One region of the Aquitalea sp. USM4 genome, then DNA from elsewhere that is predicted to be linked to it. Evidence: riboswitches for the same ligand, from Rfam matches in the RefSeq annotation. Region 1 holds a riboswitch; the other holds the start of a gene.
The links. Region 1 has a riboswitch for thiamine pyrophosphate ahead of DKK66_RS13515 (thiamine ABC transporter substrate binding subunit). Riboswitches for the same ligand answer to the same signal wherever they lie in the genome.

Region 2: linked by a shared signal. The riboswitch ahead of thiC (phosphomethylpyrimidine synthase ThiC) and the one ahead of DKK66_RS13515 (thiamine ABC transporter substrate binding subunit) in region 1 are both predicted to bind thiamine pyrophosphate.

What each region holds. Positions count from the first base shown of each region.
Region 1 covers NZ_CP029539.1:2,932,145-2,936,353, reverse strand. The annotation lists gene DKK66_RS13525 (iron ABC transporter permease) at 1-761, opposite strand, end outside; gene DKK66_RS13520 (GNAT family N-acetyltransferase) at 758-1,327, opposite strand; gene DKK66_RS13515 (thiamine ABC transporter substrate binding subunit) at 1,327-2,334, opposite strand; TPP riboswitch at 2,391-2,482, opposite strand; gene DKK66_RS13510 (hypothetical protein) at 2,662-2,997, shown strand; gene DKK66_RS13505 (DUF1800 family protein) at 3,106-4,209, shown strand, end outside.
Region 2 covers NZ_CP029539.1:1,609,709-1,613,917, forward strand. The annotation lists gene ung (uracil-DNA glycosylase) at 1-584, opposite strand, end outside; gene DKK66_RS07625 (rhodanese-like domain-containing protein) at 726-1,055, opposite strand; gene DKK66_RS07630 (protein-L-isoaspartate O-methyltransferase) at 1,052-1,711, opposite strand; TPP riboswitch at 1,830-1,977, shown strand; gene thiC (phosphomethylpyrimidine synthase ThiC) at 2,051-3,961, shown strand.

The sequences.
Region 1 (4,209 bases):
GCGGCCAGGCTGCGTTCCAGCCAGGCATACAACGTGGCCATCAGCCCGGTCACCAGCAGCATCAGCACGGCCAGCGCACCGGCATCGGCCAGATTCAGCTCGTAAGCCACCAACTGGTAGATTTCCACCTCCACCGTGGCATAACGCTGTCCGCCCAGCAGCAGCGCCAGACCAAAACCGGAGAAGCAATACAAAAACACCAGACACAACGCAGACCACAACCAGGGCCGCACCGCCGGCCACTCCACCCGCCAGAACACCCGCCACGGCGTGGCACCCAGCGTGCGCGCAGCGGCAATCCGGCTGGCCGGTATCAGCGACAAGCCTTCACACGCGGCACGAATCACCAGTGGCAGATTGAAAAACAGATTGCCGTACAGCAGCAGCCAGGGCGTGTCCTGCAGATTGATACCCAGCAAGCCTTGCGGGCCGAACAGCGCCAGCACGCCCATGCCGGCCACCAGCGTGGGCATGACAAAGGGCAGCATCAGCAGGCGCAGAGTCAGGCGGCGTCCCGGAAACTGATAGCGCGCCAGACACCAGGCCAGCGGCAGGCCCACCAGCAGCGCGGCCACACAGCTGGCGGCCGCTTGCAGCAGGGACCAGACAATACGCCATTGCAGGTAGGAATCGGCCAGCAGGCCAACAGAAAACTGCCCCTGCCCCTCTTGCAGCAAACGCAGCAAGGGCAGGATGGACATCAGCAGCAGAAAGGCCAGCGGCAACAGCGCCAGCGCAAGGGTACGGCGGCGCGCTGTCATGCATGGTCCTGCTGGAAAGGCCAGTCGGCCACCAGCACGTCTTCCGGGCCGTCCTCCGGGTCTTCCACCCGCTCCAGCCAGCGAAAGCCCAGCCGGGCCGCCAGCTGCTGCGAGGGCAGATTGTCCGGGCTGATGGACAAGACAAAACGCTTTACCCCGGCGGTGTGTACCGCCCAGTCGGCACAGGCGGTCAAGGCTTCGGTAGCATAGCCCTGACGACGGAATGCCGGCAGCACGGTGTAGCCCAGCTCCACATCACCGCGTCCGGCCAGATAAGGATGACCGGGGCAGGTATGGAAATTGATATGCCCTACCAGCTGGCCGGTTTCGCGCAGCAGCATGGCGCGCATCGACCACGGCGCGTAATCCGGCTCGCTGGCCATCTGCTCCAGCCGGAGCGACATCACGGCCGCTTCTTCCAGCCAGTCCAGCGGCACCTCACTACCCAGTGCCACGGCCGCCTCGGCCAGGCGCGCATCAATACAGGCCCGCAGCATGTCCGGCGTCAGATGACGCAGGATCAGCCGCGGGCTGAGGATGTCGGCAATCGGGGGGCTGGTGTGCATTACTGGCCGGACTTCAACACGATGCGGGTCCACTTGCCTACCCAGGCGGTGGTCTTGGCGGCAATCTGGCGGCTATCCGGCGTGGTGTGCGCCGTCGGTTTTTCCGCATGCTGGAATACCGGGTCCAGCGCGATGCCTGGCTGTACCGGGTACATCCACATGCTGGTGGGAATATCCTTCTGCACCGCGTCCGAACGCAGGAACTCAACAAACTTGCGCGCCAGCGCCGCTTCCTTGCCGCCCTTCACCAGCGCCGCGCCTTCCACTTGCTGGAACACGGCACCGGGCAGCAACAGGTTACCGGTCGGCGAGGCCGTCAGTTTTTCCTTGCTGTAGAACACTTCCGCCGCCGGGCTGGTGGCATAGCTCACCACGATGGGGCGGGCACCGCCATTGCGGGAGAAGTCGGTGTAATAGGCTTCGGTCCAGCCCTTGCTCACCTTCACCCCGTTATCACGCAGCTTGCCCCAAAAGGCCATGGCCTTGGCTTCGCCCATGGCGGAAATGGTGGACAGCAAGAATGCCAGGCCGGGGCTGGAGGTGGCCGGGTTTTCCACCACCAGCAGGTCCTTGTAGGCCGGGCGGGTCAGGTCATCCAGGGTTTTGGGCAGCGGCAGCTGCTTTTTGGCAAACCAGGCTTTGTCGTAGTTGAGCGTGACATAGCCGTAATCGATGCTCACCGCGCCGGGCAGCGACACCGCGCCGCCCTTGTCGCTCATCGGCAGCAGCACACCGGCAGTTTCGGCCTTGCCAATCAGGGTGTTATCGATGCCGTACACCACGTCGGCAATCGGGTTGGCGCGGGTCAGGATCAGCTTGTTGACCATCTCCCCGGCATCCCCCGCCTTGATGATGCTCAGCTTGACGCCGTTCTGCTTCTCGAACTCGGCCAGCAGCGGCTTGGCCACGGCAAAAGAACTATGGGTGAGTACGCGCAACTCGGCAGCGTGGGACAGTCCTGCGGCCAGCAGTGCGGCCAGCAAGGTGGTGGTTTTGAACAATTGCATGACATTCTCCGTGCGACAAAGCGCAATCGCAGGAGCAAGCGAAACAACAGACGGGTTGGCCTTCTGCATCACGCTCCCTCCGCTGGCATTATCCAGTTCAGGTTCTAGGGTGTTTCTCAGCCCGCGCGGGGCACCCCTGGTGATTGGCGGCATCCTTCAGATACCTGCCGACATGTCCGCTTACAAGGCGTTACCCGTTTTTCACGAAAATTAACACCCTGCCGCCAACAAACAATGGATTGTACACACTTTCCCGCCATGATGAATTCACAACAACAGCACGCTTGTTCAACCGCAGCAACAACAGATAACCCAGGGAGTACCACCATGAAACTGTCTACCCGCATCATGCTGATCAGCCTGTCCGCCGTCACCTTCGCCAGCCTGTCCGCCAGCGCATCGGCCGAAACCGAATGGCAAAAACAGCACCCGCGCCGCGCCGAAGTGAACCACCGTCTGGCCAATCAGGACAAGCGCATCCATCAGGAACGCAAGGAAGGTGAAATCAGCAAGCAACAAGCACACGAACTGCACCAGCAAGACCGCGCCATCCGCCAGCAGGAACGTGCCGATGCCCGCCTGCACCACGGCCACATTACCAAGCAGGAACAAAAAACCCTGAACCAGGAAGAAAACACGGTCAGCAAGGAAATCGGCAAGTAAAATCCAGCCATGGGCTGGCCGCCCGCCAGCCCATTCTTACCGTCCCCCACAGCACTGGCAGCAGCTACCAGGCCGTGTTGCGGGCCGGTTTTTGCTGCGAGGCCATCCGTGAACATTGTCATCCGTCTGCTTCTGCTTGCCATGCTGCCGCTGCAAGCCTGGGCCGGCATCGGCGAGGCTGGTGCGCGTCATTTGCTGTCCCGTACCGGTTTCGGGGCCAATCCGGCGCAAATTGCCCTGTATGCACCGCTCAGTCGCCAGCAGGCGGTGGACCGGCTGCTCGATCACGTCAGCTATACCGCCCTCACCGCCCCGCCCGCCTGGGTCAACGAACCGTTTGAACGACCGGGCAAACCCAATCTGACTGAAGACGAAAAGAAAGCCCTGCAAAAAGAGCGCAACGAACATGCGCTGGAACTGCGCGGCTGGTGGCTGGAAGAAATGCGCATCAGCCCCAGCCCGCTGACCGAAAAAATGACCCTGTTCTGGCACAACCATCTTGTTTCCGGCCTGGACAAGGTGGGCGTGCCGCAGCTGATATATCAACAGAATGTTTTGCTGCGCAAGCAGGCGGTGGGCAACTTCGGCCAGCTATTGCACGCCATCGCGCGCGACCCGGCCATGATGCGCTACCTGGACACGGTGAATAACCGCAAGGGCCAGCCCAATGAAAACTTTGCCCGCGAGGTGATGGAACTGTTCACCCTGGGCGAAGGCCATTACAGCGAACAGGACATCCGCGAAGCCGCCCGCGCCTTTACCGGCTGGTCGCTGGACAAGGACTTCCAGTTTGTCTACCGGCCGAACCTGCATGACAACGGCGACAAGACCATCTTTGGCCAGCAAGGCAATTTTGATGGCGACGACGTGCTGGACATGCTGCTGCGCAAGCCGCAAACCGCCCGCTTTGTCACCCTCAAGCTGTGGAAATACCTGGTTTCCCCCACTCCGAACGAGGCCGACATCCAGCGCCTGTCCGCGCTGTTCTACCGCGACAATTACGAAATCCGCCCGTTGCTGCGTGCCATGCTGCTGAGCCCTGCTTTCTGGAACAGCCAGGGCCAGCTGGTGAAATCGCCGGTGGAACTGACCGTGGGCACGCTGGTGACCTTCGACCTCACCCCGCCGGACTGGCGCGCGCTGGCCGGACTTAACCGCCAGTTGGGGCAGGACGTGTTCAACCCGCCCAATGTCAAGGGCTGGCCCGGTGGC
Region 2 (4,209 bases), 1.3 Mb from region 1:
AGTACCAGGTGGCGGCCGGTATCAATCCGCTCGGCCTTGGTCTGTGCCCAGTTGCCCCATAGCAAGAATACACAGCCGGGGTTTTGCTGGTTGACCGCATCAATCAGCGCGTCGGTGATGGCCTGCCAGCCCAGCTTGCCGTGGCTGCCTGCCTTGTCCATTTCCACGGTCAGCACGCTGTTGAGCAACAGCACGCCTTGTTCGGCCCAGTGGGTCAGGTCGCCACTGGCCGGCATGCCGCCGCCCAGGTCTGCCACCAGTTCCTTGTAAATATTGCGCAGGCTGGGCGGAATACGTACGCCGGGCGGAACCGAAAAGGACAGGCCCATCGCTTCTCCTGCTCCGTGGTAAGGGTCCTGCCCCAGAATCACCACCTTGATGTCAGCCGGTGCCATGGTGCGCAGGCTGTTGAAAATGAGCGGCTGCGGCGGAAACAGCGTTTTGCCCTGACTGGCTTGCAGTTGCAGTTGCTGGTCGATCTGGCGCAGGCGGGCAAAGATGTCCGGCGTATTGAGGACGGCTTCCCAGGCCGGGTGTACCGGGGCCAGGGCCGGAGCAAGATAGGGGAGGGATTGCTGACTCAAAACGGATTCCATTTTGTCGGTTGATTGCCGGTTTGGATGTGGCAAACGGCGGCCGGTTCCAAAACAAAAGCCATTCCCGCTGGCAGGAATGGCTTGCTTGTGCTGCGATCTGTTGCTGCTGTCTGTACCGGACTGTCCGGCTCAGTAATGCGCCATGCCCGGGTCTACATCATTGGCCCAGGCTTCCACGCCGCCTTGCAGGCTCAGCACCTGTTCGAAACCGGCATTGGCCAGATACAGGCCAACCTGGAAGCTGCGTACGCCATGATGGCAGACGGTGACAATCGGCTGGTCATCCGGCAGTTCGCTCATGCGCAGCGGAATCAGGTTCATCGGGATGTGCAGCGAACCGGCAATGCTGGCCAGCTGCACTTCCCAGTCCTCGCGCACATCCAGCAACAACGGCTGTGCTGCTGTGCTGTCGGCGCGCCAGGCGGCCAGGTCGCGGGCGGAGATTTCGCGAATCATCAGAATACGAAACGTTCAGGCTCGATGGCTTCAGCCTTGGCCAGACGGGAAATACAGGTTTCGAACAGATTGGTTTCGCTGAAGGCGCTCTCGCTGACGCGCTTGATCAGCTTGCAGCTCATGGCCGGCAGGTCACCCACCACCACAATCATGCGGCCACCAACGGCCAGCTGGGCTTTCAGGGTTTCCGGCACCACCGGCAGCGAACCACCCACCACGATCACGTCGAACGGGGCTTGTTCCTTCAGGCCATCCAGGCCGTTGCCTTCCACCAGGGTGACATTGCCGATGCCGGCTTTTTTCAGGTTGGCGGCAGCCGCTTCGCGGGTGGCGGCATTAATCTCGACGCTATATACGTGGCGGCCCAGCTTGGCCAAGAGGGCGGTCAGGTAACCGGCGCCGGTGCCGACTTCCAGAATCTTGTCTTGCGGCTGTACGGCGACATCCTGTGCCAGACGTGCTTCCAGCTTCGGTTGCAGCATCTTGCCGCCATTGGGCAGCGGCAGTTCGGTGTCGACAAAGGCCAGCTGGCGCTTGTCGGCAGCGACGAAATCTTCGCGTTTCACGTGAAACAGCAGGTCCAGAATCTTGGGGTCAAGTACGTCCCACGGACGAATCTGCTGCTCGACCATGTTGAAACGGGCATTTTCAAAATCCATCAGCTTACTCCGAAGGGCTGGCTGCCAGCAGCAGTCAATCGGTATCCCGATAAACCGGCCGCCCGGACAGCGTGTCATGACGATAACTTGCGATTATCCCACATTTACCTTACCTTCACAGCATCGCTAGGGGTCCTGTGCGCTGTGTTGTGGTGTCCATATCCAGTCTGATTGTGGAATGTTGCCGCTTCATGTTGCACGGGTGAGAAATACCCTTGGAACCTGACCCGGTTAATCCCGGCGTAGGGAAGCGTCATCTGCTTGGTTCTCACCCCTTCCTTGCAGCCGGTCTTGCCGGATTTCGCTCCTTGCGCCGTTTCATCGCATGGAGGAAACCCGATGAACGCGCCCACCAAACTCAACGCAGCGATGACGGTAGATACTGCCGCCATCCAGCCGCTGCCCAATTCCCGCAAGATTTACGTGCAAGGCAGCCGTGCCGACATCCGCGTGCCGATGCGCGAAATCAGCCAGAGCGACACTCCCACCCAGTTTGGCGGCGAGCAAAACCCGCCCATCTATGTGTATGACACCAGCGGCATTTATTCCGACCCGGCCGCCAACATCGACATCCAGAGTGGCCTGCCTGCCTTGCGCGCTGCCTGGATTGCCGAACGAGCCGACACCGAGCAGCTGGCTGGCCTGTCCAGTGAATATGGTCGTGCCCGCGAGGCCGACAGCAAGCTGGACGACCTGCGCTTCAACCTGACCCGCAAGCCGCGTCGCGCTTTGCCGGGCAAAAATGTCAGCCAGATGCACTATGCGCGCCAGGGCATCATCACCCCGGAGATGGAATATGTCGCCATCCGCGAAAGCCTGAACCGTAAGGCCTATATCGAGAGCCTGCAAGCGGCGGGTGGCAAGAACGCCAAGCTGCTGGAACTGATGACCCGTCAGCACGCCGGTCACAGCTATGGCGCTGCGCTGCCGGAGGAAATCACCCCGGAATTCGTGCGTCAGGAAGTGGCCTCCGGCCGCGCCATCATTCCGTGCAACATCAACCACCCGGAATCCGAGCCGATGATCATTGGCCGTAACTTTCTGGTGAAAATCAACGGCAATATCGGCAATAGTGCGGTAACGTCGTCGATTTCCGAAGAGGTGGACAAGATGACCTGGGGCATCCGCTGGGGTGCCGACACCATCATGGATTTGTCCACCGGCAAGAACATCCACGAAACTCGCGAGTGGATTCTGCGCAACTCGCCGGTCCCTATCGGCACCGTGCCCATCTATCAGGCGCTGGAAAAGGTGAATGGCAAGGCCGAGGACCTGACCTGGGAAATCTTCAAGGACACGCTGATCGAGCAGGCCGAGCAGGGGGTGGACTACTTCACCATTCACGCCGGTGTGTTGCTGCGCTATGTACCGCTGACTGCCAACCGCATGACCGGCATCGTGTCGCGCGGTGGTTCCATCATGGCCAAGTGGTGTCTGGCGCATCATCAGGAAAACTTCCTGTACACGCACTTTGAAGAAATTTGCGAAATCATGAAGGCCTACGACGTGGCCTTCAGCCTGGGCGACGGCCTGCGTCCGGGCAGCGTGTGGGATGCCAACGATGCCGCCCAGCTGGGGGAACTGAAAACCCTGGGCGAGCTGACGCAGATTGCCTGGCAACACGATGTGCAGGTGATGATCGAAGGCCCCGGCCATGTGCCGATGCAGCTGATCAAGGAAAACATGGACAAGGAACTGGAGTGGTGCCACGAAGCGCCGTTCTACACCCTGGGCCCGCTGACCACCGACATCGCTCCGGGTTACGACCACATCACTTCCGCCATTGGCGCGGCGCAGATCGGCTGGTATGGCACCGCCATGCTGTGCTACGTCACCCAGAAGGAACATCTGGGCCTGCCCAACAAGGATGACGTCAAGGAAGGCATCATCACCTACAAGCTGGCCGCCCATGCCGCCGATCTGGCCAAGGGCCACCCCGGCGCACAGATTCGCGATAACGCCTTGTCCAAGGCGCGTTTCGAATTCCGCTGGGAAGACCAGTTCAATCTGGGCCTGGACCCGGACAAGGCGCGCAGCTTCCACGACGAAACCCTGCCCAAGGACAGTGCCAAGGTGGCGCACTTCTGTTCCATGTGCGGCCCGCATTTCTGCAGCATGAAAATTACCCAGGACGTGCGCGAATTCGCCGCCCAGCAGGGCATCAGCGATGAAGCCGCGCTGCAGAAGGGCATGGAAGTGAAGTCGGTGGAGTTTGTGAAGGGTGGGGCCAAGCTGTACGACAAGATCTGATCCTGTTCATCACCTGACTTATCCACAGGTCTGGAAAAAACGGCAGCTGCGGCTGCCGTTTTTTGTGTCCGGGATTTATCCACAACCATCGGCGATACGCGCAGCCTGCTGCTGGTGTTCAGTCTGCATTGCAAGAAAGAGTCGGGATTGCTGGACTTGCTGGTGTGCAGAATCAAATCCTTTTAATTTCAATATCTTGATGAATTAAGGCTGGCTGTGGATAAATGATAGCTCTGCATCTTGCTGTG